Regions from separate parts of the Nocardioides sp. Soil777 genome, predicted to be linked through region 2. Evidence: predicted binding sites of a transcription regulator. Region 2 holds the regulator's gene; the other holds the start of a gene.
The links. The regulator LexA, encoded in region 2, represses DNA repair genes until DNA is damaged. The targets are predictions, from matches to a motif close to TCGAACANNTGTTCGA.
Positions count from the first base shown of each region.

Region 1: a site for LexA is predicted at 11,367-11,382, ahead of ASG88_RS02460 (HNH endonuclease signature motif containing protein). Genes of this name have one in related genera too.

Region 1 covers NZ_LMSN01000001.1:498,725-514,324, forward strand. Annotated here, with positions in the region: gene ASG88_RS02410 (GTPase) at 1-3, opposite strand, end outside; gene ASG88_RS02415 (dynamin family protein) at 44-1,837, opposite strand; gene ASG88_RS02420 (PrsW family intramembrane metalloprotease) at 1,834-2,952, opposite strand; gene ASG88_RS02425 (aminopeptidase P family protein) at 3,003-4,400, shown strand; gene rlmC (23S rRNA (uracil(747)-C(5))-methyltransferase RlmC) at 4,415-5,518, shown strand; gene ASG88_RS02435 (hypothetical protein) at 5,523-6,143, opposite strand; gene ASG88_RS24165 (putative leader peptide) at 6,255-6,341, shown strand; gene ASG88_RS02440 (dicarboxylate/amino acid:cation symporter) at 6,405-7,787, shown strand; gene ASG88_RS02445 (hypothetical protein) at 7,852-8,757, opposite strand; gene ASG88_RS02450 (hypothetical protein) at 8,806-9,108, opposite strand; gene ASG88_RS02455 (manganese efflux pump MntP family protein) at 9,155-9,721, opposite strand; gene ASG88_RS02460 (HNH endonuclease signature motif containing protein) at 9,977-11,353, opposite strand; tRNA gene ASG88_RS02465 (tRNA-Arg) at 11,823-11,899, shown strand; gene ASG88_RS02470 (choice-of-anchor I family protein) at 12,101-13,813, shown strand; gene ASG88_RS02475 (4'-phosphopantetheinyl transferase family protein) at 13,873-14,478, shown strand; gene ASG88_RS02480 (M1 family metallopeptidase) at 14,438-15,600, opposite strand, start outside.
Region 2 covers NZ_LMSN01000015.1:367,345-382,944, forward strand. Annotated here, with positions in the region: gene dapF (diaminopimelate epimerase) at 1-392, shown strand, start outside; gene ASG88_RS12445 (SDR family NAD(P)-dependent oxidoreductase) at 728-1,504, shown strand; gene ASG88_RS12450 (NYN domain-containing protein) at 1,667-2,590, shown strand; gene ASG88_RS24215 (thrombospondin type 3 repeat-containing protein) at 2,644-3,786, shown strand; gene ASG88_RS12460 (NAD(P)H-dependent oxidoreductase) at 3,828-4,427, opposite strand; gene ASG88_RS12465 (TetR/AcrR family transcriptional regulator) at 4,495-5,079, shown strand; gene hflX (GTPase HflX) at 5,123-6,679, shown strand; gene ASG88_RS12475 (ROK family transcriptional regulator) at 6,676-7,923, opposite strand; gene secD (protein translocase subunit SecD) at 8,053-10,326, shown strand; gene ASG88_RS12485 (ATP-dependent DNA helicase) at 10,412-12,418, shown strand; gene ASG88_RS12490 (phosphatase PAP2 family protein) at 12,489-13,298, opposite strand; gene lexA (transcriptional repressor LexA) at 13,410-14,135, opposite strand; gene ASG88_RS12500 (LysM peptidoglycan-binding domain-containing protein) at 14,465-14,836, shown strand; gene ASG88_RS12505 (hypothetical protein) at 15,234-15,600, opposite strand, start outside.

The DNA.
Region 1 (15,600 bases), on a different contig from region 2:
CATGTTCTCCCTCGACGGCTGCAGGATGGATCGGGGTCCCACCCTATGCGTCCGGAGCCGCGTCGGCCGCCTCCGCACCCTCCGGGGTGGCCTCGGGTGCCCCGGCCTTGCTCGCGGCGAAGCGCAGGTCGTCGACACGGCGTGACGAGGATCGCAGCTTCTCGGGGACCTCGGGCGAGATCTCGAGCGCGTCGAGCACGTCGACGTAGCGACGGCGCTCGCCGTCGAGGAGGTCGGTCACCTTGACCTCGAGGTCGCGTCGGGCCCGCTCCGCGAGCGACCGCACGGCCTGGTCCCCGAAGACCGCCTCGAGGAGCTTCTGACCCAGCACGGCGGAGCCACCGGCGATGCCGGCCTCGGCGCCGGTCACCCCCGCGGTGTGCGCGAAGACGACGACCATCAGGGCGACCGAGAGGCCGTTGACGCCGAAGGCGAGGAAGCGGGCGGTGGAGCGCTTGTCGGCGCCCTCGGTGCGGACCATCTCCAGCACGTCGGACTGCCAGTCGCGCACGGCGCGCTCGGCACGGCGGCGGAAGTCTCGCGACGCACGGCCAAGGTCCTCCCCGCCCTGCTGGAGGAGCAGCTGGCCGGCGGCCGTGGACTGCCACGACGCCTCGGTGCGCTCGGCGGCGGCCTCGGCGTGCTCGAGGATCAGCGTCTCCAGGCCGGACTCGACGGCCACGGTGACCCGCTCGGCCTGCTGGGGCTTGCCCTTGACCGCGTTGACGACCCGGTCGCGCAGCCAGCCGACCCGGGTCTCCAGCGACTTGAGCAGCTCGCCGGTGCCGACGAACTCCTGCCAGCGGGCGAGCACCTCCCCGCGCAGCAGCGTGCCGTCGGCGGACGCCTTGGAGACCGCGGCCACCGCCTGGTCGTAGGACCGGTTGACGTCCTCGCGCAGGCGGCGTACGGCGTCGACCTGCTCGGTCGCGGCGTCCGCGACCGAGTGCGTACGCCGCGCCAGCGTGCGGATGGCGCCCTCGAGGGTCTGCCGGACCACGGCGGAGCGCGCGTCGGCGTCGGCGGCCAGCGACTCGAGCCACGAGCGGATGTCGGCGACCGACTCGGGGGGCAGCAGGCCCTCCTCGGTGACGCCTCCCTCGACGACGGTGAAGAGCGGTGAGTCCTTGAGCCCGCGGGCGGCGAGCATCCGCGCCAGGTGGGTGGAGACCGTCTCGACGGCCTCCGGCGGAGTCCGGTCGAGCACGATCGCGACGGCGGCGGACCGCTCGGCGGCCTTGCGCAGGAACTCCCACGGCACCTGGTCGGCGTACCGGGCGGCGGAGGTGACGAAGAGCCACAGGTCGGCGGCCGCGAGCAGCTGGGCGGCGAGGGTGCGGTTGCGCTCCTCGACGGAGTCGATGTCGGGGGCGTCGAGGATGGCGAGGCCGGCCGGCACGGACTCCGACGGCACGAGCTGGAGCGCGTCGGGGTCGTTGGTGCTGCGGGTGACCCGCTCGAGCTCGGGGAGCAGGCGGTCCTGGCCGAACCACTGCGCGTCGTCGGGGTTGTGCACCAGCACCGGCGAGCGGGTCGTCGGTCGGAGCACGCCCGGCTGGGTGACCCGCGTGCCGACCAGCGAGTTGACGAGGGTCGACTTGCCGGCGCCGGTCGAGCCGCCGACGACGGTGAGCAGCGGGGCGTCGATGGTCATCAGGCGCGGGATGACGTAGTCCTCGAGCTGGTCCACCATCTCCCCGCGGGCCTGCCGCTGGGCCTCGGCGGTCGGCAGCTCCAGCGGCAGCCGGACCTCCTGCAGCGCGCCGCGCAGCCGCACGAGAGCGGTCAGCATCCTGGTGCTGTCGGCGCTCTCCTGTCGTGACTGGAGCTCGGTCATCTGGTGGGTACCACCTGTCCGGGGAAGGCAATGTAGGGGCGTACGGCGTTGAGCTGCTCCACGTGCTCGTGCCCGCGCTCGGCGAAATCGCGTGGTGCTGTCCCGCGAAGATAACGGTGGTGCAGGTAGGCGAGCTCAATCGCGGCCGCCTGGTAGTCCCGCATGGCGCGCTCACCGTGCACGCCTCCACCCCTGCGGGCGAAGGCGCGGGCGTGCCGGCGGGCCCGGAGGTCGACGAGCCACGGGATGTCGGTGGCCGGGATCAGCCCGCGCCGGGCGGCGTCCTCGAGGGCAGCCTCCATCATTCCCCGCTCCGAGCGGCGGCGGTACAGCGCGAAGGCCACAAAGCCGAGGAAGGCCGGGAGCATCAGCGTGCCGTAGACGACGAGGAAGTTCTCCGTGCCGTAGAGCGTGGCGGAGTTCCACAGGCTGTGCGCCAGGACCGCGCCGACGTAGCCGAGCACGGGCAGCAGGACCCGCGGCAGCGGGCGCCTCGACGTCACCGCCAGGCCGACCCCGATGCCGATGAACGCGGTGAAGAGCGGGTGCGCGAAGGGGCTGACCACGCCGCGCAGGATGAAGGTGCCGGTGAGGGCCTCCGTGCCGCCGGGGCCGAGCCCGTCCGTCCCGTCGTACGCCGCGGCGAGGTAGAGGAGGTTCTCGGTGAAGGCGAAGCCGATGCCCACCATGCCGGCGTAGACGATGCCGTCGAGGACGCCGTCGAGCTCGTGGCGGCGCCACCACAGGAGGAGCACCAGGAAGGCTCCCTTGGTCAGCTCCTCGGTCACCGGTGCCACGATGGCCAGGCTGTCGGTGTCGCTGGCGCCGCCCGCGACGCCGATCCCCTGGAAGACGAGGGCGGCGGCGGTCGCGACGAAGGCACCCCACAGCAGTCCGGCCACCAGCAGGGACCGTGGCTCGGGCTCGTAGCGGTCCAGCCACATGAAGCAGCCGACCAGCGGACCCACCGGCAGGGCGGCGAGAAGAGCGGCCAGGGCCAGCGTGCCGGGGGCGCCGGAGAGAGCGACGACGAGGGCCATCACCAGGGCTCCCAGCATGACCAACACCGTCACGACGACGGTGAAGGCAACGCTGTCACGACGTCGTCTCGGCATGCCCGGAAGCCTAACGGAGCACCCCTGTCGCCCCGGCGTACAGTGACCGCGTGAACGAGGAGCACCCCACCGAGCCCGACGTCGCCACCTCCGAGACCGGTGAGCCGCTGGCCACCGAGTCGCACGACCCGGCCGTGCCCGCGGCGTACGCCGCCTTCATGCGCACCGGGTGGGGCGAGCGCGAGCTCGACGTCCCCCGGCACCCGATCACCGAGCACGCCGCCAGGCGTCGCGCGGCACTGGCCGCGGCCTTCCCGGGCGAGCGTCTCGTGCTTCCGGCGGGCACCTTCAAGGTGCGCGCCAACGACACCGACTACCGCTTCCGCCCGGACACGGCGCACACCTACTTCTCCGGCAACCAGACCTCCGACGCCGTGCTGGTGATCGACGACGGCGAGGCGGTCCTCCACGCCCGGCCGCGCTCGGAGCGCGACACCGACGAGTTCTTCCGCGACCGCCAGTACGGCGAGCTGTGGGCCGGGCGCCGTCCGTCGGCCCGCGAGATCTCCGACTCCCTCGGCATCGAGGTCCGCCACGTCCAGGACCTGCCGTCCTTCGACGACGACCGCAAGACCCGCGACATCACCAGCGACGAGGACCTCGCCCGGGTGGCCGACGAGCTCCGCCTGGTCAAGGACGAGTGGGAGGTCGCCGAGCTCCAGGAGGCCTGCGACATCACCACGCTCGGCTTCGAGGACTCGGTGCGCGAGTGGGACCGCGTCCTCGAGCACGGCGAGCGCTGGATCGAGGGCACCTTCTTCCGCCGGGCCCGCGCGATGGGCAACGACATCGGCTACGACTCCATCGTCGGCGGCGGTGCGCACGCGACGACGCTGCACTGGATCGACAACACCGGCCCGATCACGCCCGGTGAGCTCGTGCTGCTCGACATGGGCGTCGAGGGGCGCAACCTCTACACCGCCGACGTGACCCGCACGCTGCCGGTCGACGGCCGCTTCACCCCCGTGCAGCGCGACCTCTACGACCTCGTCCACGCCGCGCAACAGGCCGGCATCGACGCCGTCCGGCCGGGCGTGCCGTTCCTCGCCGCCCACAACGCCGCGATGGAGATCCTCGCCCACGGCCTCGCCGACCTGGGGCTGCTGCCGGTGTCTGCGCAGGAGGCGCTGGACCCCGAGTCCAAGGTCTACGCACGGTGGACGCTGCACGGCACGTCGCACATGCTCGGCATGGACGTGCACGACTGCGGCCGCTCCTCGGTGGACATCTACCCCAAGGGCGACCTGGCCGAGGGCATGGTGCTCACCGTCGAGCCGGGCCTGTACTTCCAGGAGGACGACCTGCTCGTCCCCGAGGAGCTGCGCGGCATCGGTATCCGCATCGAGGACGACATCCTCGTCACCGCCGACGGCTCGCACAACCTCTCCGCCGCCCTCCCCCGCACCTCGGCGGAGGTCGAGGAGTGGATGGGCCGGCTGCGCGGCTGACGACCGGCACCCGCGTGGACTGCCACCACTACGACGCGCACCGCTGCCGCTCGTGCACCCTGCTGGAGGTGCCTCGCGCGCAGCAGCTCTCCGACAAGGAGGCGCACGCGCGATCGCTGGTGCCGTCGCCGGTCTGGCTGCCGACGGTGGCCGGTCCCGACGCGGGCTTCCGCAACAAGGCCAAGATGGCGGTCGGCGGCACCGCCGCCGCCCCCACGCTGGGGATCCTGGACCGCAGCCGCACCGGGGTCGACCTGCGTGACTGCGCCCTGCACTCCCCCGGCCTGACGGCCGCGCTCGAGGTGGTCGCCGGCTTCGTCACCCGCGCCGACCTCACCCCGTACGACGTCACAACGCGCCGCGGCGAGCTCAAGCACGTGCTGCTCACCGAGTCGCCCGACGGCGAACTGATGCTGCGCCTGGTGGTGCGCTCGACCGCCGACGAGACCCGGATCCGCAAGCACCTGCCGTGGCTGCTGAAGGCCCTGCCCCCGCTGCGCGTGGTGTCGCTCAACGTGCAGCCCTCGCACGCGGCCGTGCTCGAGGGCGAGCGGGAGATCGTGCTGACCCCGCAGGCGTCGCTGCCCATGCGGCTGGAGGGGCTCGAGCTGGCCCTGCGGCCCCAGGGCTTCTTCCAGACCAACACCCACGTCGCCGCGGCGCTCTACGCCCAGGCCCGCGAGTGGGTCGCCGGGCTGGCTGACGTCCGCACGGCGTGGGACCTGTACTGCGGCGTGGGCGGCTTCGCGCTGGCCGTCGCCGGGCCGGGCCGCACCGTCACCGGCGTGGAGGTGTCGGCCGAGGCGGTGGCCGCCGCGCAGGCGACCGCGCCCGACGGGGTGACCTTCGTCGCCGGGGACGCCACGGCGTGGGCGCTGGCCCAGCCGGGGGCGCCCGACCTCGTCGTGGTCAACCCACCCCGACGCGGGATCGGCGAGGACCTCGCGCGCTGGCTCGAGGCCGGCGAGGCGTCGTACGTCGTCTACTCGTCGTGCAACGCCGAGTCGCTGGCCCGCGACCTGGCGCTGATGCCCTCGCTGCGCCCGGTCGAGGCGCGGGTGCTCGACATGTTTCCCCAGACCACGCACTACGAGGTGCTGGTGCTCCTCACCCGGTGAGCGGTCAGCCGCGGCGGACCTTGGGGCCCTTGGTCAGGTTGTCGTCGCCGATCGTCCCGGCGCGGTGGGCGTCGTCGGCGAACACCACGTCCTGCTCCGCCCCGTCGGCCGCGGTCACGGTCTCGAGGGACGCTATGCCGGCGCCAACCTGGACCCACCGAGGAGCGCCGAGGCAGGACGTCGGGATCGTGATGACCGCGCGGGCGGCGGCCCGGTCGCCGACGGCGCGCAGTCGCGGGCAGTCGACGGCGCGACCCCGGCGCGTGATCTCGACCTCCGGCCGGCGGCCCAGGTCGTCCGCCTCCACCTCGAAGGTGCCCGCGGGGGTGCGCACCTGCAGCACCGCGAAGTAGATCCTCGACCGGCCGAGCTCGCGGAGGTCGATGCGCACCCGGAGGCGCGATCCGGTGTGGTCGACGACGGTGCGGACGACGTCCGCGGTCAGGTTCTCGGGGGCAGGCAGGAGGTTGTCCAGGTCGTCGTCGCCCCGCTCCGTCGGCCCGACGCTCACGACGTCCCCCGCGGGATCCGTCGTCGCGACCTTCTCCGCGTGCGCAGCCGCGGGCGCGAGGAGGACGACGGGGACGAGGAGGGCGACGAGGCGCAGGCCGAGACGAGAAGACATGTCGCGCACCCTAGGGAGGCTGCGACGCCCTTGTGACGGGAACCACGGAATCCGCCCGGTCCGGCACCGGTTGTGGCTGACGTGCGAGCCTCCACGACCTTCCCCGCCACGGTGGGTGACCTGCTGACGCAACGTCGTGCCGTCGACCTCGTGCGCACCGGGAGCGCGCTGTGTCGCCCCTCCCGCGCCGTCGACTGACCCTCCTGCGTCCCTCGGCACCCGCGATCGTCGGGTGCTGTTCCGAAAGGTTATCTTTTCAGTATGAATACTTTAGTTACGGAGACTGAGCAACCCACCCGTCGCCTCCGCCTCCCGTCCTTCGGCGTCCAGGTCCTGATCGGACTCGCGCTGGGTGTCGTCCTCGGCCTCGTCGCCCGCTCCATGGGTCCCGACTCGGTCGACGCCGCCGGCGTGGCCGACCCGAACTGGCTGACCGAGACCCTCACCACCGTCGGCAGCGTCTTCGTCACCCTGCTGCGCACGATCGTCCCGCCGCTGGTCTTCCTCGCGATCGTCGCGTCGATCGCCAACCTGCGTGACGTCACCGGCGCCGCCCGCCTGGCATGGAAGACCCTGGCGTGGTTCGCCATCACGGCCCTGATCGCCGTGGCGATCGGCATCACGCTCGGCCTGGTGCTCCAGCCGGGTGACCACGCCAGCGTCTCCGCGGACGCCGCGTCGGCCCCCTCGACCACGGGGTCCTGGCTCGACTTCCTGACCGGCCTGGTCCCGGCCAACGTCCTCGGACTCGAGGGCAGTGCGGGCGACGACGGCTCCGTGGGCCTGTCCTTCAACGTGCTCCAGATCCTGGTCGTCGCCATCGCCGTGGGCATCGCCACCCTCAAGGTCGGCTCGGACGCCGACCCGTTCCTGGGCGTCGTACGCTCCGCCCTCAGCGTGGTCCAGAAGATCCTGTGGTGGGTCATCCTGCTCGCCCCGGTCGCGACCGTCGGCCTGCTCGGCAACGCGGTGGCCACCTACGGCTGGGACGCTCTCGGCTCCCTGGGCACCTTCACCGTCGCGGTTTACGCCGGACTGGCGCTCGTGCTCCTCGGCGTCTACCCGGTGCTGCTGCGGCTCAACGGGCTCTCGGTCAAGCAGTTCTTCACCGGTGCGTGGCCGGCGATCTCGCTGGCGTTCGTGTCGCGCTCGTCGATCGGCACCATGCCGGTCACCCAGTCCGTGACCGAGCGCAACCTGGGCGTCCCCCGGGCCTACTCCTCCTTCGCCGTGCCGCTCGGCGCGACCACCAAGATGGACGGGTGCGCGTCGATCTATCCCGCGATCGCGGCGATCTTCGTGGCACAGTTCTTCGGCCTGGACCTGTCGGTCACCGACTACGTCCTGATCGCCTTCGTCTCGGTGATCGGCTCGGCCGCCACCGCGGGCGTCACCGGCGCCACCGTCATGCTCACCCTCACCCTCTCCACCCTGGGCCTCCCCCTGGAGGGTGTCGGCCTGCTGCTGGCCATCGACCCGATCCTGGACATGGGCCGCACCGCCACCAACGTGGCCGGCCAGGCACTGGTGCCGACCATCGTCGCCAAGCGCGAGGGGATCCTCGACCTCGACACCTACAACGCCCGCCGCACCGGCACGGCGTGGCGCGAGGACGCTCCCGCGGAGCAGTTGGCCACCGTCTGACCCCGGCACGTCTCCCACGGCCCGTCGCGCATTGCGTGGCGGGCCGTGTGCTGCGTCGGTCCGGTCAGGCGGTACGCCGCACGCTGCGGGCCGCCCACCACAGTGCGGGCGGCACCAGGGACGCGAGCAGGAGCGACCACACCAGCTCGCTCCCGGCCAGCTCGCCCGCCGCGGCGACCACTCTGGCGAGCGCCCCGGCGACCCCGTCGCCACGTCCGAGCAGCCACTCCCCGGGCGCGAGGACCAGGGCGGTGACGACGAGGGAAGCCGAGGTGACGAGCGCCGCGGTGAGTCCGCGGTGGACGGCGATCGCTGTGGCGACGAGCAGGGCGATCAGGCCCAGGACTCCGACCACCGCCGCGGCGACCAGCCCGTAGCGACGCACCTCGCCGAGCCCGCCCGCGAAGTCGAGAGCGTCGGTCTCCGCGCTCGTCTCGCTGACCGAGGCGGCGGCTAACCGCGGCAGATCGTCGGCGTAGGTGGACAGCACCCGCCGCGCCTCCGGGTCGTCGGTGGCGTCGGCCTGCCGGTCGAGCTCCACCGCGATGGCGTCGACGTAGGGCTGGGGGTCGAGGCGGCCGTCGTCGAGCGGGACCGCGGCCAGGGCCGCCAGGACGTCCGGCGCTCCGAGCGCGTCGTCGGTCGCCGCGACCAGCACCTTGCGGGTGGCGGGGGCGAAGGCGCTGCCGCGCTCCTCCTCGACGTCGCCGACCAGGGAGTCGGCGGCGTCCTGGCGCAGCTCGGGCACGGACAGCAGCGCGGCGAGCGCCCGGCCGGGGTGCTCGGGCGACACCACCACCAGCGCGAAGACGGTGACGATGCCCGCCAGCGAGAGCAGCCCGGCCGCCACGACGCCGATCCCGGTGGCGAGGACGGTCCGGACCCAGAACGCGGCACTGCGGTCCGGCGGCTCCCCCGGCATCGTCGCGACCGGCAACGCACCGGTCCCCCCGGCGTACGACGTCGTCATGGGCGTCATTGTGGCGGCCGGACCGCCGCGGGTCCGGCGAACGCGCCATCAGCGGGTCGGCGTCGGTGGGCCGGCCGGCGCCAGCATCCCGGGGTCGACCCACATCTCCACGAGCGCCCAGCCCGCGGGATCCGGGGCGGCGACGGCGATCCGCCCCGACCAGCCACCGCCGACGCGGCGCCACTCGAGCAGCAGGGCGGCCTGCCTGCCGTGGGGTCCGTCGTACCAGCAGTGCCGGGTGACCGGCGGGGCGTCCGCGTCCGGCTGCTGCGGGGCGACTCCCCCGGGTCGCCGGCGCTCCCGGGTGGTCGCGACGCGGGACGCCAGCGACTCCCCGCGTCCCGCACTCATCCCTCCGGCCATGGTCACGGACCGTACGGCGCGGCACCGACGGCGGTCAGAGGATCCCGAGGTGGGTGAGCAGGATCCGAAGACCGATGAGGATGAGGATGAGACCACCCGCGATCTCGGCCGGCCTGCGGAACCGGACACCCGCCCGGTGGCCGATCACGACGCCGGCGAGCGACACCGCGAAGGTGATCACCCCGATGGCCACCACCGCGCCGAGGATGCTCACCTCGAGGAACGCGAGGCTGATCCCGACCGCGAGGGCGTCGATGCTGGTGGCGACACCCAGGAGCAGCAGCTCGGAGAGCGGCAGGCCCAGGTCGCTGGCCCCGCCCTCCTCGTCGGTCTGGAAGGCCTCCCAGAGCATCTTGCCGCCGATCGCCGCGAGCAGGCCGAAGGCGACCCAGTGGTCGATCTCGGTGATGTAGTCGCGCAGGCTGGTGCCGAGCAGCCAGCCGAGAAGTGGCATCAGCGCCTGGAAGACGCCGAAGGTCACGGCGATGGCCAGGGCGTCGCCGACGCGGAGGCGCCGCATCTGCAGCCCCTTGCCGAGGGCGACGGCGAAGGCGTCGGCGGAGACGCCGAGGGAGACGAGGAAGAGGGTCAGGAGAGACATCGGGTCCTTCGGGTGGTCGTGCTGCCGAAGACCCGGTCGTGGCATGGGGAGGCTTCGGCACTGAGTGCCGAAGGTCTCGCTCACCCGGGCTGACTGACCGGGCGGTACGCCGGGCGGCTCTCGCCGCCGGTGTGTCGACGTACCTCCGCACCTCCGTGGGAGGCGGGTGTCGGGAACTACTCCCCTTCGTGGGCTCCATCGTGCCAGAGGGCGGGCGGGTGACCCGCACCAGCCCGCGGACGTGGGACGACCGGATCACTCGCGTCGGCGACATCGCCCGGCCGGCGTGACGTCGGTGGTGCCGACGCGGTCGCGGAGGAACTGCTGACCGTGCGGGTCCGACCACAGCCAGAGCCCGACGTCGAGGACCGAGTAGCTCCACCCCGCATGGGTCTTGAGCTGGTGGTGATGTCGGCACAGCGGGGCGATGTTGCAGTCGCACGACGGTCCACCACCGGCCGGGTCGTCGTGGTCGTAGGGGACGACGTGGTCGTGGTCGCACGTCGTCGCGGGCCTGGTGCAGTGCGGGAAGACACAGTCCTGCGCCACCAGGTCGGATCGCACGATCGTGGCGTCCTTGGGACGGTAGGCGTCGGTGGCGTCGTGCCCGGACAGGTCGAGCACCGGCAGGACCTGGAGGTGGGTGTCGGTGCGGCCGCACCACTCGCGCACGGCCTGCTCGAGCACGGCGCGACCGGTGGTCGTGTTGTGCGCGACCGGGTCGCTGCTCAGACCCTCCCTGCTGATGGTGAGCACCAGCTGCGCGCGCTTGGAGGGCGGCGGGGCGTGCTCGCCGGACAGCAGGGCCAGCGCGGCGGCGGGATCGGCCAGCACGCCGACGGCGCGCGAGCGGCGTACGTCGAGGGTGTCGGGCACGAGCCCGGCCGCCGTGTCCTGGGCCGCGAGGGCGACGGCCACGCGGGACAGCGCACGGTCGAAGTCGTGGAAGTCCTTCCAGTCCCCGCGCAGCGACATGTCGGCGATCCCGATGTGGTTGATCGAGTCGACGTGGAGGGTGGCGAAGCGCCGGTCGAGGGCCTCGAGCTGGTCGGCCTCGCGCTGCTCCGGGTAGAGCCGGAGCATGGCCTCGTCGACAGCGCGCTCGAGCGCGACGCGGCCGATCTTGTGGGCGACGTGGGCGAGATGGACGTCGAGGTGGTCGGAGACGTCGCGCGGCCGACCGATCACGGCCTGCGCGAGCATGCGCGCCTTGTGCGGCTCGACCTCCCCCGCCTCCACCCGGCTCCAGACCAGCGGGAGGCGGTGCCGGGCGAGCAGGGCGTCGCGGATCATCAGGGAGCCGGCCTGGCTGGTGCGCCCGATCGCAGCGGCAAAGGGGGCCGCCGCGTCCCAACGGACCACCGGGATGAAGGGGTCGTGGAAGCCGTCAGGATCACCGACGCATCCCTCGGCGCACCCACCGGCGAAGTCGCCGACCTCCATGTCGCGCCGGTCGGCGGCGCGACAGCCGTGGAGGCAGTCGCCCGACGGGGGCGGAACGTCGGGGTCGAGGTGGGCGTCCGCCCACTCGGCGGCGAGGAGGAACACCGCCGTCTGCGCCGCCCGCGCCTGCGCGTCGGCCTCCCGCACGCGCGAGATCACCGCGACGTCGACGGCGGAGGCGGTGGGCATGCCCCATTCTCGCTCGAACACCTGTTCGAAGTCAAGAGGCGTTCCACACCCCGCAACGGCCCTCAGGCCCACAGCAGCGGGAGCTGACGGTGCACCGACGGGTCGGCGGACCATGGCGTGATCGCCGACTGTCGCGGCCCCTGGGCGGAGTCACGTCGTACGCCGGAGCGGCACCTGCCAAAGCCATCGGCGCCTGTCGGGAGCAGGCGGGCTTCGGACTCGTGACCGTGGCCCCTCACGGCATCACGGTCGAGGAAGCCAAGGACCTGCTCTCATTCGACGCGCGCGGCGCGTCTGACCCGCATCCGGCCGGTGACGGACGAGAAGTGGATGATCTTTCGGGACGACACGGTCCGTCCCTGAGCGTCCCGGGGTGACGTCGACGCCCCTGATCCCGCTACGGCACAATGGGCGCGGACTGGAAGCCCGACCGGCGCCTGCGTGCGGCCGGACGCGTTCCCACTCCCCGGCCCCCGTAGCTCAGCTGGATAGAGCAGCGGCCTTCTAATCCGCCGGTCGCAGGTTCGAATCCTGCCGGGGGCGCCACTCGTTTGCGCAGGTCAGAACAGGTTGAGCTGCTCCGACGGCACCTCCTCCGGAGGCCGAGATGAGCCGTCGTGGCACATGTGTGGCAAGGGCGGGAACCACGGTGCTCGCTTACGTGTGTCATCAGGTCGACCCGCGGGTGCACCTGGACGTTCACCTCGGCGTCGTCGCCCGGTGGCTCGTCACTTCTACGTTCGCCCCGTGTCCACTCCAGGGTTCAAGTCCCGCCGCCCCGTCCTGTCCCTCGGCGTCACCGCCCTCGCCCTGGGAATGACGGCCATGACCGGGCCCTCCCAGGCCGCGGTGGTGCCTGAGCCGGTGTCGGTCAGCGCCGCGGGTGCGGCGCTCAGCGTCACCCCGATCGGGTCCTACGAGACCGGCGTCTTCGACGAGTCCGCCGCCGAGATCGTCGAGCACTACGCCCCGGCGCAGCGTCTCCTCGTCGTCAACGCGGCCCAGGCCCTCGTCGAGGTGCTCGACGTCTCCGACGCGTCGACCCCGACCAAGCTCTTCGACGTGCAGACCACCGACATCACCGCGAGCGACGGCTCGACGGTGCCTGCGGGCGCTGTGGCCAACTCCGTCGCGGTGCGCGCGGACGGCCTCGGTGTCATCGCGGTGGAGGCTCCTGACGCGACGGATCCCGGCTGGCTGGTCTTCTTCGACTCGGCCGGCGGTCCCGAGGCCCTCGGTGCCGTCCGGGTGGGCGCGCTCCCCGACATGGTCGAGCTGACACCCGACGGCGCGCGGGCGGTCGTCGCCAACGAGGGCGAGCCCGCCGAGGACTACAGCGTCGACCCCGAGGGCTCGATCTCGGTCGTCGCCCTGCCCGACACGGTCCGTGCGCCCGCCCAGTCGGCGGTGCGGACGGCAACCTTCCACGCCTACGAGGCGGCCGGTGCCCGGACGCTGCCCGCCGGGGCCCGCGTCTTCGGTGGTCGCGCCGACGCCGGCACCGGCACGCCGCTCCGTCCCGTGTCGGAGAACCTGGAGCCGGAGTACGTCGCGATCGACCAGCAGTCGAAGACGGCATGGGTGACGCTGCAGGAGGCGAACGCCGTGGCCGTCGTCGACCTCCGGTCCGCCAGCGTGGACCGCATCTGGAGCACGGGATCGATCGACCGGTCGGTCGTCCCCTTCGACGCCTCGGACCGGGACGGAGCCGTGAACATCCGCACCTGGCCGGTCACATCGTTCCGGATGCCGGACACCATCGCGTCCTACCAGGTCCGTGGCCGCACCTACCTCGTCACCGCCAACGAGGGCGACAGCCGCGACTGGTCCGGTTACTCCGAGGTGTCACGCGTCAAGGACCTGGGCAAGTCCGGCACACAGCCGTTGTGCGCGTCCGTCGACCCGGCCCTGAAGGCGGATGCCCAGCTGGGCCGCCTCAACGTCACGACCGCGAACGGCCTGCGCGCCGACGGCGCCTGCTACGAGCGACTGCACACCTTCGGGGGCCGCGGTTTCTCCGTGTGGACCGGTGAGGGTGACCTCGTCTTCGACTCCGGTGCCGAGCTCGAGCGGATCACCGCCGAGGCCCTTCCCACCTTCTTCAACTCCAACCACACCGAGTCCGGCTTCGACGGGCGCAGCGACGACAAGGGCCCGGAGCCCGAAGGGGTCACCCTTGGCAAGGTCGGCGGACGCACGTACGCCTTCCTCGGTCTCGAGCGGGTCGGCGGGGTGATGGTGTACGACGTGACCGACCCGGCCCGGGCGTCGTTCGTCACGTACGTCAACAACCGCGACTTCGCCTTCTCCGGCGCCACCCCGGCCGCCGGTGACCTGGGCCCTGAGGGGCTCACCTTCATCGCGGCCGAGGACTCCCCCACCGGCCGTCCGTTGGTGGGGGTCGGGAACGAGGTCTCTGGCGCCACGACCCTGCTCGACGTACGCCGCGCGCTGCGCTGACCGGGTCCTGCCGCGGGAGAGCGCTGCCGTCCGGGGCGGCGTGCGGGACACTCGGTGGCGTGACCTGGCTGTCGATGGCGTGGACGCGCGACGACGCGGCGTACGTCGCCGAGCGGATGCTGGCCGAACTGTGGCGGCGGCGCCACGGACCGGGCGCGCACTACCCCGGGACGGTGCGCGTCTGCCCACGCTGCGCGAGCACGATGCACGGACGCCCCACGATCGCCGGCCCCGACGCAGCAGCACGCCCGGCCGTAAGCATCGCCCGGACCTCCGGGGTCACGGTGGTGGCCATGACCGGGTGCCGCTCCGTCGGCGTGGACGTGGAGACGACGGCGCTCCTCGCCGCGGCGGAGGTGGCGGACGTCCTGCTGCACCCCACGGAGAAGGTCGCGGCCGTGCGCGAGCCGTCGGCCTGGGTCCGCAAGGAGGCCCTGCTCAAGGCGTCCGGCTGGGGCCTCGCCGTCGACCCGTCGACCATCCGCCTGGACGACTCGAGCGGATCACCGGTGGTCGTGGAGTGGCCGACGTCGGTGCCGCGGCCGGACTGGGTGATGGACGTGACTCTCGCCGCCGACCTGACCGCGGCGGTGGCAGGTGGCGGCCAGGTGCGCCCTCACGACGTCACGGTGCAGGAGGCAGGTCCGGGAGGGTCGCTCGGTTGAGCCAGACGTCGAAGAGCTCGGCGAGATCCTGTCCGGTCGACAGCTCCGCGAACTCGACGAAGGCCCCGGTGTTGACGGTGCCGTACGCGTGCTTGTCGGTCCAGCCGCGCAGCAAGGCGAAGAAGGCGTCGTCGCCGACGGTGAGACGCAGGGCGTGCAGGGTCAGCGCGCCGCGCTTGTAGACGCGGTCGTCGAACATGAGCTCCGGGCCGGGGTCGGCGAGCACGAGGTCCTGGTCGAGACCGGTGAGCTTCTCGTGGTGCTCCTCAGCACGCTCCTGGGCCGACGGCCCTCCGGACTCCTCGGACCAGATCCACTCGGCGTAGCAGGCGAACCCCTCGTGCAACCAGATGTCCTGCCAGCTGCCGAGGGTCAGGCTGTTGCCGAACCACTGGTGGGAGAGCTCGTGCGCGACCAGCCGGACGGAGTCCCAGTCGGAGGTCAGGAAGTTGGCCCCGAAGGCGGAGAGCCCCTGCGCCTCGAGCGGGATCTCGAGGTCGTCGTCGGTCACTACGACGGTGTAGGCCGGGAACGGGTAGGGGCCGAAGAGGCGGGAGAAGGTGTCGATCATCGCGCGCTGCTCACCGAAGGCGTCGTCGTACGACGACAGGAGACGCTGCGGCAGGACCGCGTGCATGGGCACGTCCCCGTCATCGTCGGTGCGGAGCTCGTACCGTCCGATGTGCACGGTCGCGAGGTAGGTCGCCATCGGCTGCAGCTGCTCGTAGACCCACGTGACCGTGCTCGAGCGGCGGCGGTTGCTGAGCAGGCTGCCGTTGGCGACGACGCGGTAGCCCGCCGCGACCCTGATGCTCATCCGGTAGGTGGCCTTGTTGGACGGCCGGTCGTTGCAGGGGAACCACGAGGGGGCGCCGTGCGGCTGGCCCGCGACGATCACCCCGTCGGTGAGCTCCTCCCAGCCGGCAGCCCCGAGGTGCCGTGTCTTCTCCGGGGTCGGGTGGCCGTGGTAGCGCACGGTCACGGTCACGGACTCACCGGCCGCGACCGTCTCCCCGAGACGGACCGTGAGCGTCCCGGTGCGGTCGCGGTACTTCACTGCGGCGCCGTCCACGCTCACCTTGGTGACGTCGAGGCCGTGGAGGTCGAGGGCCAGCTCGTCGG
Region 2 (15,600 bases):
GCACCGGCCACGCCGCCCGGCACGTCTCCACGGGCAACCCGCACGCCGTCGCCTTCGTCGACGACCTCGCCCAGGCCGGCTCGCTGCTGACCGAGCCCGCCTACGACCACGCCGTCTATCCCGACGGCGTCAACGTGGAGTTCGTCGTACGCCGCGGCGAGCGGCACGTCGCGATGCGCGTCCACGAGCGTGGCTCCGGCGAGACCCGGTCCTGCGGCACCGGCGCGTGCGCGGTGATGGTCGCGACCGCGCTGGCCGACGACGCACCGCGCGGCACGTCGTACCGCGTCGACGTCCCCGGCGGGCGCCTCGACATCGTGTGGACCGAGGACGACCGGGTGCTCATGACCGGGCCGGCGGTGCTGGTCGCGGAGGGCGAGACCGACCTCTGATTCCTGCGGGTGCGCAGCTCTGCCGGGTGCGCGGGGTCGTTTCCCTGCGCAACTGCGCAGCTCTGACGGGCTTGCCGGTCCTGTTCCCTGCGCACGTGCGCAGCTCTGACGGGGGTGCTGGCCCTGTTCCCTGCGCACGTGCGCAGTCATGGCCACGATGACCGGTCGAGTCCCTGCACAGGTGCGCAGGGAAGAAGATGACGTCGAGCTTCTTCCCCTGCGCGGGTGCGCAGGCAAACGGGTGTGATGACTCTCCAGTCCTGCGCACGTGCGCAGGAACGGAGCGGGCCGACGCCGCGCGCGAGCCGGGGAGAGCGCCGAATATGCTCGCGCGCATGGACATCACCGGAGCTTCCGCCATCGTCACCGGAGGGGCGTCGGGCATCGGCGCCGCCGTCGCCCGCGCCCTCGCCGCCCGCGGCGCGATCGTCGTGGTCGCCGACATCGACGCGGAGAAGGGCGAGGCCCTCGCCGAGGAGATCAAGGGCGTCTTCGCGCGCGTCGACGTGACCGACACCGAGCAGATCGCCGCCGCCGTCGAGGCCGCCGCGGCGATCGCCCCGCTGCGTGCCTGCGTCAACTCCGCCGGGATCGGCTGGGCCCAGCGCACCATCGGCCGCGACGGGGAGCTCGCCTCCGCGCACGACCTCGGTGCCTTCCGCAAGGTCGTGGAGATCAACCTCATCGGCACCTTCGACATGACCCGACAGGCGGCGACCCTGATGTCGCGCAACGAGGCCGACGCGGACGGCCAGCGCGGCGCGATCGTCAACCTCGCCTCGGTGGCGGCGTTCGACGGCCAGATCGGCCAGGCGTCGTACTCCGCGTCCAAGGGCGGCGTGGTCGGCATGACCCTGCCCGTGGCCCGCGACCTCGCTGCGTCGGGCATCCGCCTCAACACGGTGGCCCCCGGCCTGGTCGACACCCCGATCTACGACGCGTTCCCCGAGCCGGAGGCCTTCAAGGCCAAGCTCGGCGAGTCGGTGCTCTTCCCCAAGCGCCTCGGGCACGCCGAGGAGCTGGCCAGCATGGTGGTCGAGTGCCTCACCAACTCGTACATGAACGGTGAGACGATCCGCGTCGACGGCGGCATCCGGATGCCTCCCAAGTGACCAGTGGGACTGGTGGTCCTCGAGTGGCAGCACCGAGGGCCGCTGGTCCAGACAGATCACCCACAAACCGTCAACATCTGGACGGGTCCACGGACAGCCCTGCGTGACGGGTGCACTGTCGGGGCGACAACACGTTGCCTCCGGGGGGATGGTGAACCAGACATGGCGTACGGATCACGGTGGTTCCTGCACAATGCCCAGAACGCGCCCAAGGCGCAGCACGGCCGGACGGGCGAGCCTGCCTCGCGCGGCGGTGCGGACGAGGGTGGCGAGGTCTCTCTCAGCGAGCTGATCCACTCCTCGCTGCGGGCTGCCGAGGCAGCCGAGCCTGCTGAGGTGGCTCAGGCACCGCAGGCGGACGACGTCCCCACCGCTGCCGACGTCGAGGCCGAAGCCGAAGCCGAGCCCGAGCCCAGGAGCCTTGAGCTCTCAGCCCTCGTGCGCCAGTGGATGGCGACCCGGACCGACCTGCGGGCGAGCGGCGGTCCGGCCGGTGACGTGATCCAGCTTCCGACCGCCGAGGAGAGGACCGGCCCCGAGCCGTCGGACGAGGCGGCCCACATCGCGCTGGACGACCCGCGCGCCGCGCTGCCCCGCCGCCGCAGGGAGCTGCCCCGGTCCACACCGGCGCGGCGCATGGGCGTGCTCATCGACGCGCACACCACCCTGCCGGAGTCCCTGGACGGGTTGTTCGACGCGCTGGTCGACGAGGGGACCGTCAGCGTGTCGCGGGCCTACGGCGACTGGAGCCCGATGGGCTCCCAGGAGTGGATGCCCCAGCTGCGCCACCACGCGATCCAGCCGGTCCACCACTTCCCGACCGAGCACGACCAGCGATCGATGGTCGCGATGACCATCGACGCCGTCGACCTGGCCCGGGACTCCGCCGTCGACGTCCTCGTCCTCGTCGGTGACCTGGCGTCGGGCCACCCGCTGCTCCAGCGGCTCAACGCCTGCGGCATCCCGGTGCTGGCCTTCGGGCCCACGGACACGCCGTACGACGTGCGCGCGCTGTGCGAGGAGTTCGTCGACCTCGGGTTCCTGGACGCCCGCGAGTCCGTGGGCGCGGGCCGGCACCGCGCCTGACTTCTGCCGGTCGGGTGCACGGCGCGTCCGGTCGTGCTTACCCTGAGCGCGCCATGACTGCGATGACTCTCGGGATCCGTGCCGCTCTGCTGACCCTGCTGGCGGGCGCCCTCGCCGCCGCGCCGACGACCACCACCGCGAGCCCGGCCACCGCCGCGACCGTGGTGCCCTGCGTCGTCACCCACACCTACGACGGCGGCGCCGTTGAGCTGCCGCCGGCGCCGGCGGCGGGTGACTTCCAGCGGACCAGGGTGCCGCTCGTGGTGCAGGACCCGGCCACCGTGGAGGACGTGGACGTCAGCTACACGATCGACCACGAGCGCGGCGGCAAGCTCACCGTCGCGCTGGGCGCGAGCGAGGGGGCGACCAATGTCCTGCAGGCCGCGGGCGACCGTCCCGGGGCGCAGCCGGGAGCGCTGACCTTCGACGACGAGGCCGCCGCGCCGTACGCCGACGGCTCGCCGGCCGGTCGCTACCTCCCGGCCCACTCGCTCACCCTGCACGACGGCCTCGGCATCCAGCGGACCTGGCGACTCGTGGTCGACAATCACGCCACCCAGGTGGCAGGCCGGCTCACGGCGTGGTCGATCACGGTGACCCGCTCGTCGTGCGACGCGGACGGCGACGGCGTCGAGGACCACGGCGACAACTGCCGCGGGGTCGCCAACTCCGACCAGGCCGACCTGGACGCCGACGGGACCGGCGACGCCTGCGACGGCGACCGCGACGGTGACGGCATCGTCGTGGGGGACAACTGTCCGACCCTGGCCAACTCCGCCCAGGTCGACTCCGACGGCGACGGGACCGGCAACGACTGCGACCTCGACGACGACGGCGACGCGGTGCCCGACCGGGAGGACGGCTGCGCCGGCCTCCCCGCCTCGACCGCCAGCGGCTGCCCGGGAGCGGCCCGCACCGCGTCGCTCACCGTGCGCAAGGCGTCCGGTCGGCTGACCGGTCGGCTCTCCTCCGACGTCCGACCCTGCCGCCGCGACCAGGCGGTGGCGCTCTGGCACAAGCGACCGGGCAAGGACCGGCGCCTGGCCGTCGTCAGGTCTTCCTCGACCGGCCGCTACGCGGTCCGGCTGCCCCGCCAGCCCGGGAAGTACTACGCCTCGGTCCAGCGGACCTACGTCCTCGGCGTGGCCGAGTGCGCCGCCGACCGGACGAAGGTCGTGCGGGTGCGCCGCCGGTAACGGTGTCGACCCGGCCCATCCGGACGACGGTCCAGCAGTCGTCAGGCGGGCCGGCCCGCGAGCGGGCGGCTCTCCACCCCCGCGTCGGCGGCGCCGAGCACCCGGGTCCGCTCGAGCCACTGCGCCCGCCGGTCGCCGTCGGCGTTGCGCACGTCAGTGAAGCGGGTGACCCGGACGGGCGTGATCCCGCAGAACTCCAGGGTCCGGCCCTTCAGCTGCTTGACGGTGGTGTCCCCGACGAGGGGCAGGTACCACCGCGGGGAGTCCGAGGTCACCACCACCCGCCCGGTGCGACCGGCGAGCAGGCCTTCGGGGCGGCCGTCGTCGCGGTAGCGGAAGGCCCAGCCGATGACCAGGGCGCGGTCGAGGAAGCCCTTGAGCAGCGCCGGCACCGAGCCCCACCAGACCGGGGTCAGCACGGTGACGTGCTCGCTCCACTCGATGAGCTCGCGGGCGCGGGCGAGGTCGGGCTCCACCTCCTGGCCGGACCGGTAGCCGCGGTGGAGGTCGGGGTCGATCGCGAGGTCGCGCAGGGACAGCAGGACGGCGTCGTCGCCCGCCCCCTCGACGTACGCCCGGGCGAGGGCGGCGGTCAGGGAGTCGGGGTCGGGGTGGCCGTCGATGACGAGGGTGCGGGTCATGGCGAGCTCCTGATCTGGACAGTGTCAACAATCTGGACAGTGCCCACTGTCCGGTACGATGTTGCTCGTGTCAAGATCCAGTTCGTCCTACCACCACGGCAATCTCCAGTCCGCGCTGGAGGACGCCGCGCTGTCGCTGCTGGAGACCCAGCCGGCGGCACGCATCAGCCTGCGCGAGGTGGCCCGCCGGGCGGGCGTCAGCCACAACGCCCCCTACCACCACTTCGGGGACCGGGCGGCCCTGCTGCACGCGCTCGGCGTCCGGGCGATGCGCGAGCTGCTCGAGGCGCAGGAGGCAGCCGTGGTGGCGGCCACCGGGCCCGTCGACCGCGTCCGCGCCCTCGGGGCGGCGTACGTCGGCTACGCGGCCGACCACCCGCAGTCGTTCGCGCTGGTCTTCGACCCGGAGTACTGCCCGCCGGGCGACCCGGCGGCCGACATGGCGCCGCTGATCACGCGCAACGAGGAGCTGCTCGCCCGCGAGGTGGCGGCCCTCGTGCAGGTCCCGGGTTTCGTGGGGCGTGACCCGGCGGCGCTGGCCGCGGCCCTGTGGGCGACCGTGCACGGGATGGCCGAGCTCGTCATGCTCGGGCACCTGCCCCGCGAGGTGGCCGAGCCGGCCCTGGCCGCGCTGGTGGGCGGGGGCTCCTAATCGCCTCGCGGTATCAGGAGCGTCGGCCTACTCTTGACGGCATATGACGAACGCACCTGACTTCAGCCTCGACGCCGAGCTCGACGCGACCCGCACGTGGGACGCCGACCCCGACGCTGGATCCGACTGGGAGAGCGGCTACGCCGACCAGGAGGCCGACGCCGACGGAGATTCCGACGTCGACCTCGTGTCGGCCGACGGCCCGGACCCCGAGGAGCTCGACGAGGACCTCACCACCGGTGAGCAGGACCTCGCCGCCCGCCACGCCCTGCGCCGGGTCGCGGGACTGCGCACCGAGCTCGAGGACATCACCGAGGTCGAGTACCGCCAGCTCCGCCTCGAGCGCGTCGTGCTCGTCGGGGTGTGGACCGAGGGCACCGTGACCGACGCCGAGAACTCCATGGCCGAGCTCGCCCTGCTCGCCGAGACCGCCGGCTCCGAGGTCCTCGACGCGATCTACCAGCGCCGCACCAAACCCGACCCCGCGACGTACATCGGGCGCGGCAAGGTCGACGGGCTGCGCGAGATCGTGCAGGCCACCGGCGCCGACACGGTGATCCTCGACGGCGACCTGGCTCCGAGCCAGCTGCGCAACCTCGAGGACAAGCTCAAGGTCAAGGCGATCGACCGCACCGGGCTGATCCTCGACATCTTCGCCCAGCACGCGAAGTCCAAGGAGGGCCAGGCGCAGGTCGAGCTCGCGCAGCTGCAGTACATGAAGCAGCGCCTGCGCGGCTGGGGCGGCAACCTGTCCCGGCAGGCCGGTGGTCGGGTCGGCGCTGACGGCGGCGGCATCGGCGGCCGTGGTCCCGGTGAGACCAAGATCGAGACCGACCGGCGCCGCATCAACACCAAGATCGCCAAGCTGCGCCGCGAGCTCAAGGACCTCAAGGGCACCCGCGAGACGATGCGCCAGGAGCGCTCGCGCAACCACATCCCGAGCGTCTCGATCGCGGGCTACACCAACGCCGGCAAGTCCTCCCTGCTCAACCGGCTCACCGACGCCGGCGTGCTGGTCGAGGACTCGCTGTTCGCGACTCTCGACCCGACCACGCGGCGTACGACGACCCGCGACGGGCGCATCTACACGATGTCCGACACTGTCGGCTTCGTGCGGCACCTGCCCCACCAGCTCGTCGAGGCCTTCCGCTCGACGCTGGAGGAGGTCGCCGAGTCCGACCTGATCCTGCACGTCGTGGACGGCTCGCACCCCGACCCCGAGGGCCAGCTGGCCGCGGTGCGGGGGGTCTTCGCCGAGATCCACGCCGACAAGGTCCCCGAGCTCGTCGTCATCAACAAGGCCGACGCCGCCGACCCGCTCGTGCTGGCCCGGCTGCGCGCGCGCGAGCCGCACAGCGTCGTCGTGTCGGCACGGACGGGGGAGGGCATCGAGGACGTCATCACGGCGCTCGAGGCCGACCTGCCGCGCCCGACCGTCGAGTTCTCCGTGCTGCTGCCCTACGAGCGCGGCGACCTGATCAACCGGCTGCACCAGGAGGGCGAGATCTCTTCGCTGGAGCACACCGGTGACGGGTCTCTCGTCAGCGGCCGCGCCAACGCCGACCTCGCCGGCGAGCTCGAGGCCTACGCCGTCAGCTAGGCGGTCACGCCGAGCGTGGCCAGCCGCGCGTCGACGCTGTCGGGCTGGAGGAACTCCTCGATCACGGTAACTGCCGCCCCGGTGATGGCGGCCCGTGAGCCCACCCGCGACGGCACCAGGTCCAGGTGGCTGGTGGCGAGCGGCAGGCTGCGGGCGAAGACCACCTCGCGGATCCCGGCCATCAGGCTCGGGGCACCCGCGGCGAGGCTGCCGCCGACGACGATGACCGACGGGTTGAGCAGGTTGACGACCGTGGCGAGCACCTCGCCGATGTCGCGCCCGGCACGGCGCACGGCGGCGGTGGCCCGGGCGTCGTTGCGCTCGAGCAGCTCCAGCACCTCCCGGGTGCCGATGTCCTCGCGCGGGCGGCCGGGGAAGAGCTCGGCGGCGATCGCGCGGCCGCTCGCCACGGCCTCCAGGCAGCCCGTGTTGCCGCACTCGCACGGTACGTCGGGTGCGTGCGGCGCCCGGACGTGCCCGAGGTCGCCGGCGGAGCCGACCGCCCCGCGGTGCAGGCGACGGCCGCTGATCAGGCCGGCGCCGATGCCGGTGGCGACCTTGACGAAGACGAAGTGGTCGACGCCGGGGTAGGCGCTCGCGTGCTCGCCGAGGGCCATCAGGTTGACGTCGTTGTCGACGTAGACCGGGGCGCCGAGGCGCTCCTCGACCCACGAGGCGACCTTGAAGCCGTCCCAGCCGGGCATGATCGGCGGCTTGATCGGCACGCCGGTGGTGTGCTCGACCGGGCCGGGCAGGCCGATCCCGATGCCCGCGAGCTGGGTGGTGGTGGCGCCAGCCTCGTCCATGAGCTGCCGCGCGGCGTCGACCAGCCAGCCCAGCGCCGGCTCGGGGCCGTCGGCGATGTGCAGCTCGCTGGTGGTCTCGGCGATGACCGTGCCGGCGAGGTCGGTGAGGGCCACCGTGACGTGCGTGGCGCCGAAGTCGGCGGCCAGCACGACGTACGCCCCGGGGTGGAAGGAGAGCCGTGTGGCGGGCCGTCCGCCGGTCGAGGCGCCGACCCCGGAGCTCTGCACGAGGCCGGCCGCCGTCAGCGAGTCGAGGCGGGCGCCGAGGGTGGAGCGCGACCACCCGGTGTGCTCGATGAGCTCGCTGCGGGTCAGTCCCTCGTGCTCGCGCAGGAGCCGGAGGAGCTCGCCGGCACCCCGCGCGGTGGGGATGGTCGGTGCCGATGGGGGCCGCGAAGTCGGCCTGGTCGATGGCCGGCGGTCCGCCTCCCTACGCATGGGACGAGTCAACCATCTTCGCGCGTGCGGCACGGATGACCCCGGGCCGATCTCGTGAGCCACTCGCGTCATGACGCGATCGGAGAGGCGATTGACGGCGTTCACCAGTCGTGGGAGAGGATGTCGCGCATGTCACGCGGTGCCGTTCTTCGCTTCCTCCTCGTCCTCGGTCTCCTGGCGGGGTGTGCCGCGATCGCGCTGGGCGTCAAGCCCAACCTCGGCCTCGACCTGCGCGGTGGCGCGCAGTTCGTCTTCGAGGCCAACGACACCGAGACGACCGAGGCCACGGCCGCCAACGTCGACAAGACCGTCGAGGTGCTGCGCGGTCGCGTGGACGCCCTCGGCGTCGCCGAGTCGACCCTGGTCCGCCAGGGCGACAACCGGATCCTCGTCGAGCTCCCGGGCGTCACCAACGACGACGAGGCGCAGGAGGCCGAGGAGCGGATCGGCCAGACCGCCCAGCTCAGCGTGCACCCGGTCGTGGCGGTGGCCAACGGCCCGGACGCCGAGCCCAGCAAGGAGGGCAACGAGGTCCTCCCGGCCGAGGACGGCCAGTTCCTCGAGATCGGCCCCACCGCCCTCCAGGGCGACGAGATCACCGGCGCCGAGGCAGTCCAGCGAGAGAACAGCGTCGGCTACGCCGTCGCGGTCGACTTCAGCGGCGCCGGCTCGGACGCCTTCGGCAAGCTCTCCGGCGACGCCGCGTGCGCGACCGGCGACCAGCGCCGGATCGCCATCGTGCTCGACGGCGAGGTGATCTCCAGCCCCGAGGTGCAGGTGCAGTGCGGTGCCAACATCACCGGCAGCACCGACATCACCGGTGACTTCACGCTGGCCACCGCCAGCGACCTGTCAGCCCTCATCGAGGGCGGCGCGCTGCCCCTCGAGCTCGAGCTGGTCTCCGACCGCCTCGTCGGCCCGACCCTCGGCGAGGAGGCCATCGACGCCTCGATCGAGGCCGGCATCATCGGCCTCATCCTCACCGGCATCTTCATCATCGTGGTCTACCGCCTCGTCGGCGCGATGGCCACGATCGCGCTGGCGTCGTACGCCCTCATCGCCTACGCGATGCTGCTTGCCCTCGGCTCCACGCTGACCCTGCCCGGCCTCGCGGGCTTCGTGCTCGCGATCGGCATGGCGATCGACGCCAACGTGCTCGTCTTCGAGCGCGCGCGGGAGGAGTACGCCGCCTACCCGTCGGCCGGGCTCCGGCGCGCCCTCGCGGTGGGCTTCAACAAGGCGTGGAGCGCGATCATCGACTCCAACGTCACCACCCTTCTCGCGGCCGCCCTGCTCTTCATCCTCGGTTCCGGGCCGATCAAGGGCTTCGGCGTGACGCTGTCCATCGGTGTCATCGCGTCGATGATCTCCGCCCTCGTCATCGCCCGGGTCCTCTCCGAGCTGAGTGTCTCCTCGAAGGCCGTCGAGCGTCGTCCCGCGATCAGCGGCCTCGGCAACATCGGCCGGGTCCGCGCGTGGCTCGACCGCTCCGACTTCGACATCATGGGCAAGCGCAAGATGTGGCTCGGGATCTCCGGGGCCGCGCTCGTGCTGGCCGTCTCGGGCATCGTCACCCAGGGCCTCAACCTCGGTGTCGAGTTCTCCGGCGGCCGCCAGCTCGACTACTCGGTCTCGGAGGAGGTCACGGTCGACGAGGCGCGCGAGGCGATCGCCGGCGCCGGCTTCGGCGAGGCTGTCGTGCAGGGTGCCGACACCGCCGACTTCACGGTGCGCACCGGCGTGATCTCCAACGAGGAGGAGCAGAAGATCGAGGATGCCCTCGAGTCGATCGGCGGCACCGTCACCAAGGAGGACGACCAGACGATCGGCGCCTCCCTCGGCCAGGAGCTCCGCGACAAGGCTCTCATCGCCTTCGGGATCGCCCTGCTGGCCCAGCTGCTCTACCTCGCGGTCCGCTTCAAGTGGACCTTCGGCGTCTCCGCCGTGGTCGCGATGGCCCACGACGTGGTCCTGGTCGTCGGTCTCTTCGCGTGGCTGGAGAAGCCGATCGACGGCATCTTCCTGGCCGCGGCGATGACCATCATCGGTCTGTCGGTCAACGACACCGTCGTGGTCTTCGACCGCATCCGCGAGCGCTGGCACGGGTCCCGGCCGGAGGACGAGTTCAACACGATGGCCAACCGGGCGGCCATCGAGACGATGCCGCGCACCATCAACACCGGCCTCGGCACCATGTTCATCCTGGTGGCGCTCGCCGTGCTGGGGGGCGACTCGCTGCGCGACTTCGCGATCGCCCTGCTCGTCGGCCTCGTGGTCGGCACCTACTCCTCGGTCTTCACCGCCACGCCGCTGCTGACCTACCTCCAGGAGCGGGCGCCGATGAGCCGGGTCAAGAAGGAGAAGGTCGTCCGCGAGCTCGACGACTCCGGGGCCGTCGTCTGACCGTCCGCTCCGTCGGACCGTCCTCACCGGGCGGCCCTGTGGAGTGGCTTCGGCCTGTGTCGGTCTCGCCGCATAGGGTGCTCCGGTGCCAACTTCCGACTCCGGTGTGACCCCCCTGCTCCACGAGGCCGTGACGGCGCTCGGGGGCCAGGAGCGCACCGGCCAGGTCCGGATGGCCGAGGCGGTCGCGACCGCCTTCACCACCGGCGAGCACCTGCTCGTCCAGGCCGGCACGGGCACCGGCAAGTCGCTGGCCTACCTCGTGCCCAGCCTGCTCCACGACCAGCGCGTGGTGATCGCGACCGCGACGCTCGCGCTGCAGCACCAGCTCGTCGAGCGCGACATCCCGCGGCTCATGTCGGCGGTGGCCGGTGCGCCCGGTGGCAGCAAGGTCGACACGTCGTACGCCGTGCTCAAGGGCCGCTCCAACTACGCCTGCCTGCACCGCATCCGCGAGGGCGTGCCCGACGACCAAGGCGCCCTGGTCGACGTCCCGGTGGGGTCGATGGCCGAGACGGTCCTCGAGCTACGCGGCTGGGCGGAGAAGGAGGCCGAGGACGGCGGCACCGGCGAGCGCGACAACGCGCCGCGGCACACCGACCGCGAGTGGCGCCAGGTGAGCGTCAACCACCGCGAGTGCCTCGGGGCGGCCAAGTGCCCCTTCGGCCAGGAGTGCTTCGCCGAGCTGGCGAGGGAGAAGGCACAGCGCTCCCACCTCATCGTCACCAACCACTCGCTCCTGGCCATCGACGCCATCGAGGGCGTGCCGATGATCCCGGAGTACGACGCCGTGGTCATCGACGAGGCCCACGAGCTCACCGCCCGGGTCACCCAGGCCGCCACCGACGAGCTGTCGGTCAACGACGTCGAGCGGGCCGCCCGGCGCTCGCAGCGGATCGTGGAGGACGGCTCGGCCGACGCGCTGGCCGAGGCCGCGGATGCGCTGTCCGACGCCTTCGAGGCCACCATGGCCGGGCGGATCGAGCGGATGCCCGACCAGCTCGGCGAGGCGCTGGCGCTGGTCCGCGACGCCGCGCGCACCTGCCTGTCGGCCTACCCGCGCGAGAGCGCCGGCGACGGGGGCGAGGCCGACCCGGGCCGCACCCAGGCCAAGGGGATGGTGCAGGACGTCTTCGCCAACGCCGAGCGGATGGCCGCCGACCTGGAATCGGACGTGCTGTGGCTCAGCGAGCCGCCGCCCAACATGTCGACCCGCATCCCGCCGCGGCTGCACGTGGCGCCGCTGCAGGTGTGGGGGCAGATGCGCGACAAGCTGCTGTCCGACAAGACGGTGGTGTTCACCAGCGCCACCCTGATGCTCGGTGGAGACTTCAACGCCGTGGCCTCCTCGATCGGGCTGAAGCCGACCGAGCGGGTCGAGGACGGTCTTGCGGCCCCGGCCGACACCGCCGACGGGGTGCTCCCGTGGCGCGGCATCGACGTGGGGTCGCCGTTCGACTACGGCCAGCAGGCCATCCTGTACGTCGCCCGCCACCTCCCGCCGCCCGGTCGCGACGGACTGGTCAAGAGCCAGCTCGACGAGATCTGCGAGCTGGTCGACGCGGCCGACGGGCGCACCCTGGGGCTCTTCTCCTCGCGGCGGGCCGCCGAGGCCGCGGCCGAGCACGTCCGCACCGCGCTGCCGCACCTCACCACGTTGGCCCAGGGCGACGCCCAGCTCCCCGAGCTGGCCAAGCAGTTCGTCGAGGACCCGCACACGATCCTCTTCGGCACCCTGTCGCTGTGGCAGGGCCTCGACGTGCCGGGCGACACCTGCCAGCTGGTGATCATCGACCGCATCCCCTTCCCGCGCCCCGACGACCCGCTGATGTCCGCGCGCCAGCGGGCGGCCGACAAGGCCGGCGGCAACGGCTTCATGCAGGTCGCGGCCACCCACGCCGCGCTGCTGTTGGCGCAGGGGGCCGGGCGGCTGATCCGCACCACCACGGACCGCGGCGTCGTCGCCGTCCTCGACCCCCGGCTGGCCACCGCGCGCTACGGCGGCTTCCTCAAGGCATCGCTGCCGCCGATGTGGACCACCACCGACCCGGCGCTCGTGCGGAAGGCGCTCGCGCGGCTCGCGTCGGGCTGAGGGCTGGGTCCCGCTTCTTGGTGCCTGCTGCCTCGCGCCTCGCCGGGGGCGGTGAGCAGGCCACACCTTCTCAGTGCCGGTCGGCCAGGTGTGACGAGGGAGCGCCCACGTCGCTGCCGGCAGCCTCGTCGTACGCCCGCTGCGGGCCGACGGTCCGCCAGGCGATGAGCACGACCGCCCAGCCGGCCACCACGTCGAGGACCCAGTGATTGCCCGTCCCGACGACCACCACGGCCGTGATCAGCGCGTGGGCCCAGGCAAGCGCCGCGACGGCCCGTCGCCGGGTGACGTGGCTGACCGCGAGGGCGACCCACAGCGCCCACCCGGCATGCATGCTCGGGAACGCGGCCAGCTGGTTGGTCAGCCAGCCCAGCCCTTGGGGGGCCGACGCCTCGCCGCCCCACCAGCCCGCGGCCGAGTGCACGGCGAGCAGGTCGGTCCAGCCGTCCATCAGCCGCGGGGGTGCGGTCGGCATGGCCAGGTAGGCGAGCAGCGCCACCCCGGTGGCACCGACCAGCGCGAGCCGCGCCGGTCCGTACGCCGCCCGGTGCCGGACGTAGAGCCAGACGACGACCACCAGGGTCAGCAGGTAGTGGGCGCTCGCGTAGTGGAACGACGCCACCACCCCGACCGTGTCGTGCTCGAGGAACCACCGGTTGAGGCCGGCCTCGACGTCGAGGTGCAGGGTCCGCTCGAGGTCGAGGATGCGGGCGGCCCGGGTGATCGCCGGGGCCAGTGAGTCGTCCGCCAGCACCCGGCTGACGGCGTACCCCATGTAGACGAGCGCGAGGACCCCGAGCTCGCGCAGGCCGGGCCGACGGACCGGCGGGGTGGTGCGCGCCGTACGGGTCCGGACTGCGGGAGCGACGAGAGAGGCCACCCGGCCAGTGTTCGCGGCGAGGCGCCCGGGCGCATCGGGATTTTCCCCGCGGTTCCCCCGACACGGGTGTCAGGGGATCCCGGGGTCTACCGGCCCGGAGGCCGGGGTGGGTCACATACGGCGCAGGACCGCGGTGACCTTGCCGAGGATCGTGGCGTGGGTGCCGTCGATGGGGTCGTAGGCGTCGTTGTGGGGGAGCAGCCACACGTGGCCGTCCTTGCGCTGGAACGTCTTGACGGTCGCCTCGCCGTCGATCATCGCGGCGACGATCTCGCCGTTGGACGCCGTCTGCTCCTGGCGGATCACGACGTAGTCGCCGTCGCAGATGGCCGCGTCGATCATCGAGTCGCCGGACACCTCGAGCAGGAACAGGGTGCCCTCGCCGACCAGCGACTTGGGCAGCGGGAAGACCTCGGTGATCTGCTCCTCGGCCAGGATCGGTCCACCGGCGGCGATGCGGCCGACCATCGGGACGTACGTCGCCGGGGGAGCCGTGTTGCCGATGTCGGTCTCGTCGATGCTGGTCTCGTCGGCGCTGGAGATGGAGCGGCGGGCGGCCATGAGTTCGGGGAGGAACACCTCGATCGCGCGCGGCCGGTTGGGGTCACGCTTGAGGAAGCCCTTCTCCTCCAGCACCTTGAGCTGGTGGGCCACGCTCGAGGAGCTGGTCAGCCCGACGGCCGCGCCGATCTCACGCATGCTCGGCGGGTAGCCCCGCGTCTCGATGGCCTCCTTGATGGTGGCGAGGACGCGCTGCTGACGCGGGGTGAGTCCGGTCGCGTCCGGGGGGCCGTCGGGCATCTCGACGACCTTGCCCTTGCGGTCCTTGCTGGCCATGGGGTTCCTCCTGAGCGGTCCTGCTGCTGGGCCTGTCCGTGCTGCGTTGACGCCAACCGTAGTCCTGTCGCGGACTCGACTTCAAACATTTGTTCGAACCGCGTGTCGTGTGGAACTCGATTGCGACACGTCGAACAAATGTTCGTCCAGACCCTTGCGTCGTTCGAACACACGCTCTACTGTCGAACACGTGCTCGATCGAACACCTGAGCGATCCACGGACGAAGTCACCGGCAGTCTCGGCGGCGTTGTCGGTGGCTTCCTCTAGACAGATCCCAGATCAACCGATCGACACCACCCACCGGCTGACTCTTCCCCTGGAGGCCAACATGAGCACCATCACCGTCTCGCCCGCCTTTGCCCCGACCCGCAGCTCGCGGACCGCCCGCACGTCGTCGCGGTCTGCAGTGCGGCTGACGCGGAGGGGCCGTGTCGTCGTCCTCATGGCGTCGTTGGCCCTGGTCCTCATGGCCGGCTTCTTCCTCGGCTCCGTCGCCGTCGGCACCAACGAGGCCGGCCAGACTCCGGCCACCGAGATCGTGATGGTCGAGCCCGGCCAGAGCCTCTGGAGCATCGCTTCCGACCTCACCGACTCCGGTGACGTCCGCACGACCATGCGCGAGATCGAGCGCCTCAACGCGCTCGACACCGTCGCGCTCTCCGCGGGGCAGAAGCTCCGCGTGCCGGTCAGCGACGACTGACCTTCTAGTTCTCCGCCAGCCGACTCGACCCCGGCTGGCGGGACCGGGGAAGACAAGGGGCGGGCCCATCGGGCCCGCCCCTTGCGGCATTTCGGGGCGTGTTCACGGTGCTCGCGGCGGTTACGAGCTAGTCCCCAGTGACTCCGTTCGTAGTCCGCTCTCGGACCCCTCTCGAAGCCCCCGCCGCGGAGTACGACCTGCGGTACCCACGACCGCAGGTCCCAGTCGGCGGAACCTCTCGAGACTCCCGCCGCGGAGTACGACCTGCGGTACCCACGACCGCAGGTCGCAGTCGGCGCGCGGGTCGTCCGGATGCCCCCGCCGGGTCGCTCGGACATAGCGGCCCACGTGGTCCACCCGGTGGGTCTCGTGGGCCGCCATCATCCCGGCGCCCGCATCAGCGGACGAGTTGCGGCTTGGCATCGAGGACGGCAACGGTGACGGGTGTGCCGTCGATGGTCACGGTGCCGTCGACCGGTCGCCAGTTGGGCTGGCCCACGACCCTGAACTGGGCGGACCAGGTCGTGTCCACGCTCAGATCGAGTCCCTCGGACGTCTTGGCGTAGGTGTGGGTGATCAGGTCGCCCACGTCGGCGCCCTCGGTCCACGCCTTGCCCGGTTCGGCGGTCTCCTGGCTGGTGTCGTCCCCGTGGTGCCACACGAACCGGCTGGGCCACACCTCGAGCAGCACGTCGACGTTGACCCGCTCGAGGCGAACCGGGATCTGGTGCCTCTCCGCGCTCGTGGACAGGATCGTCGGGAGG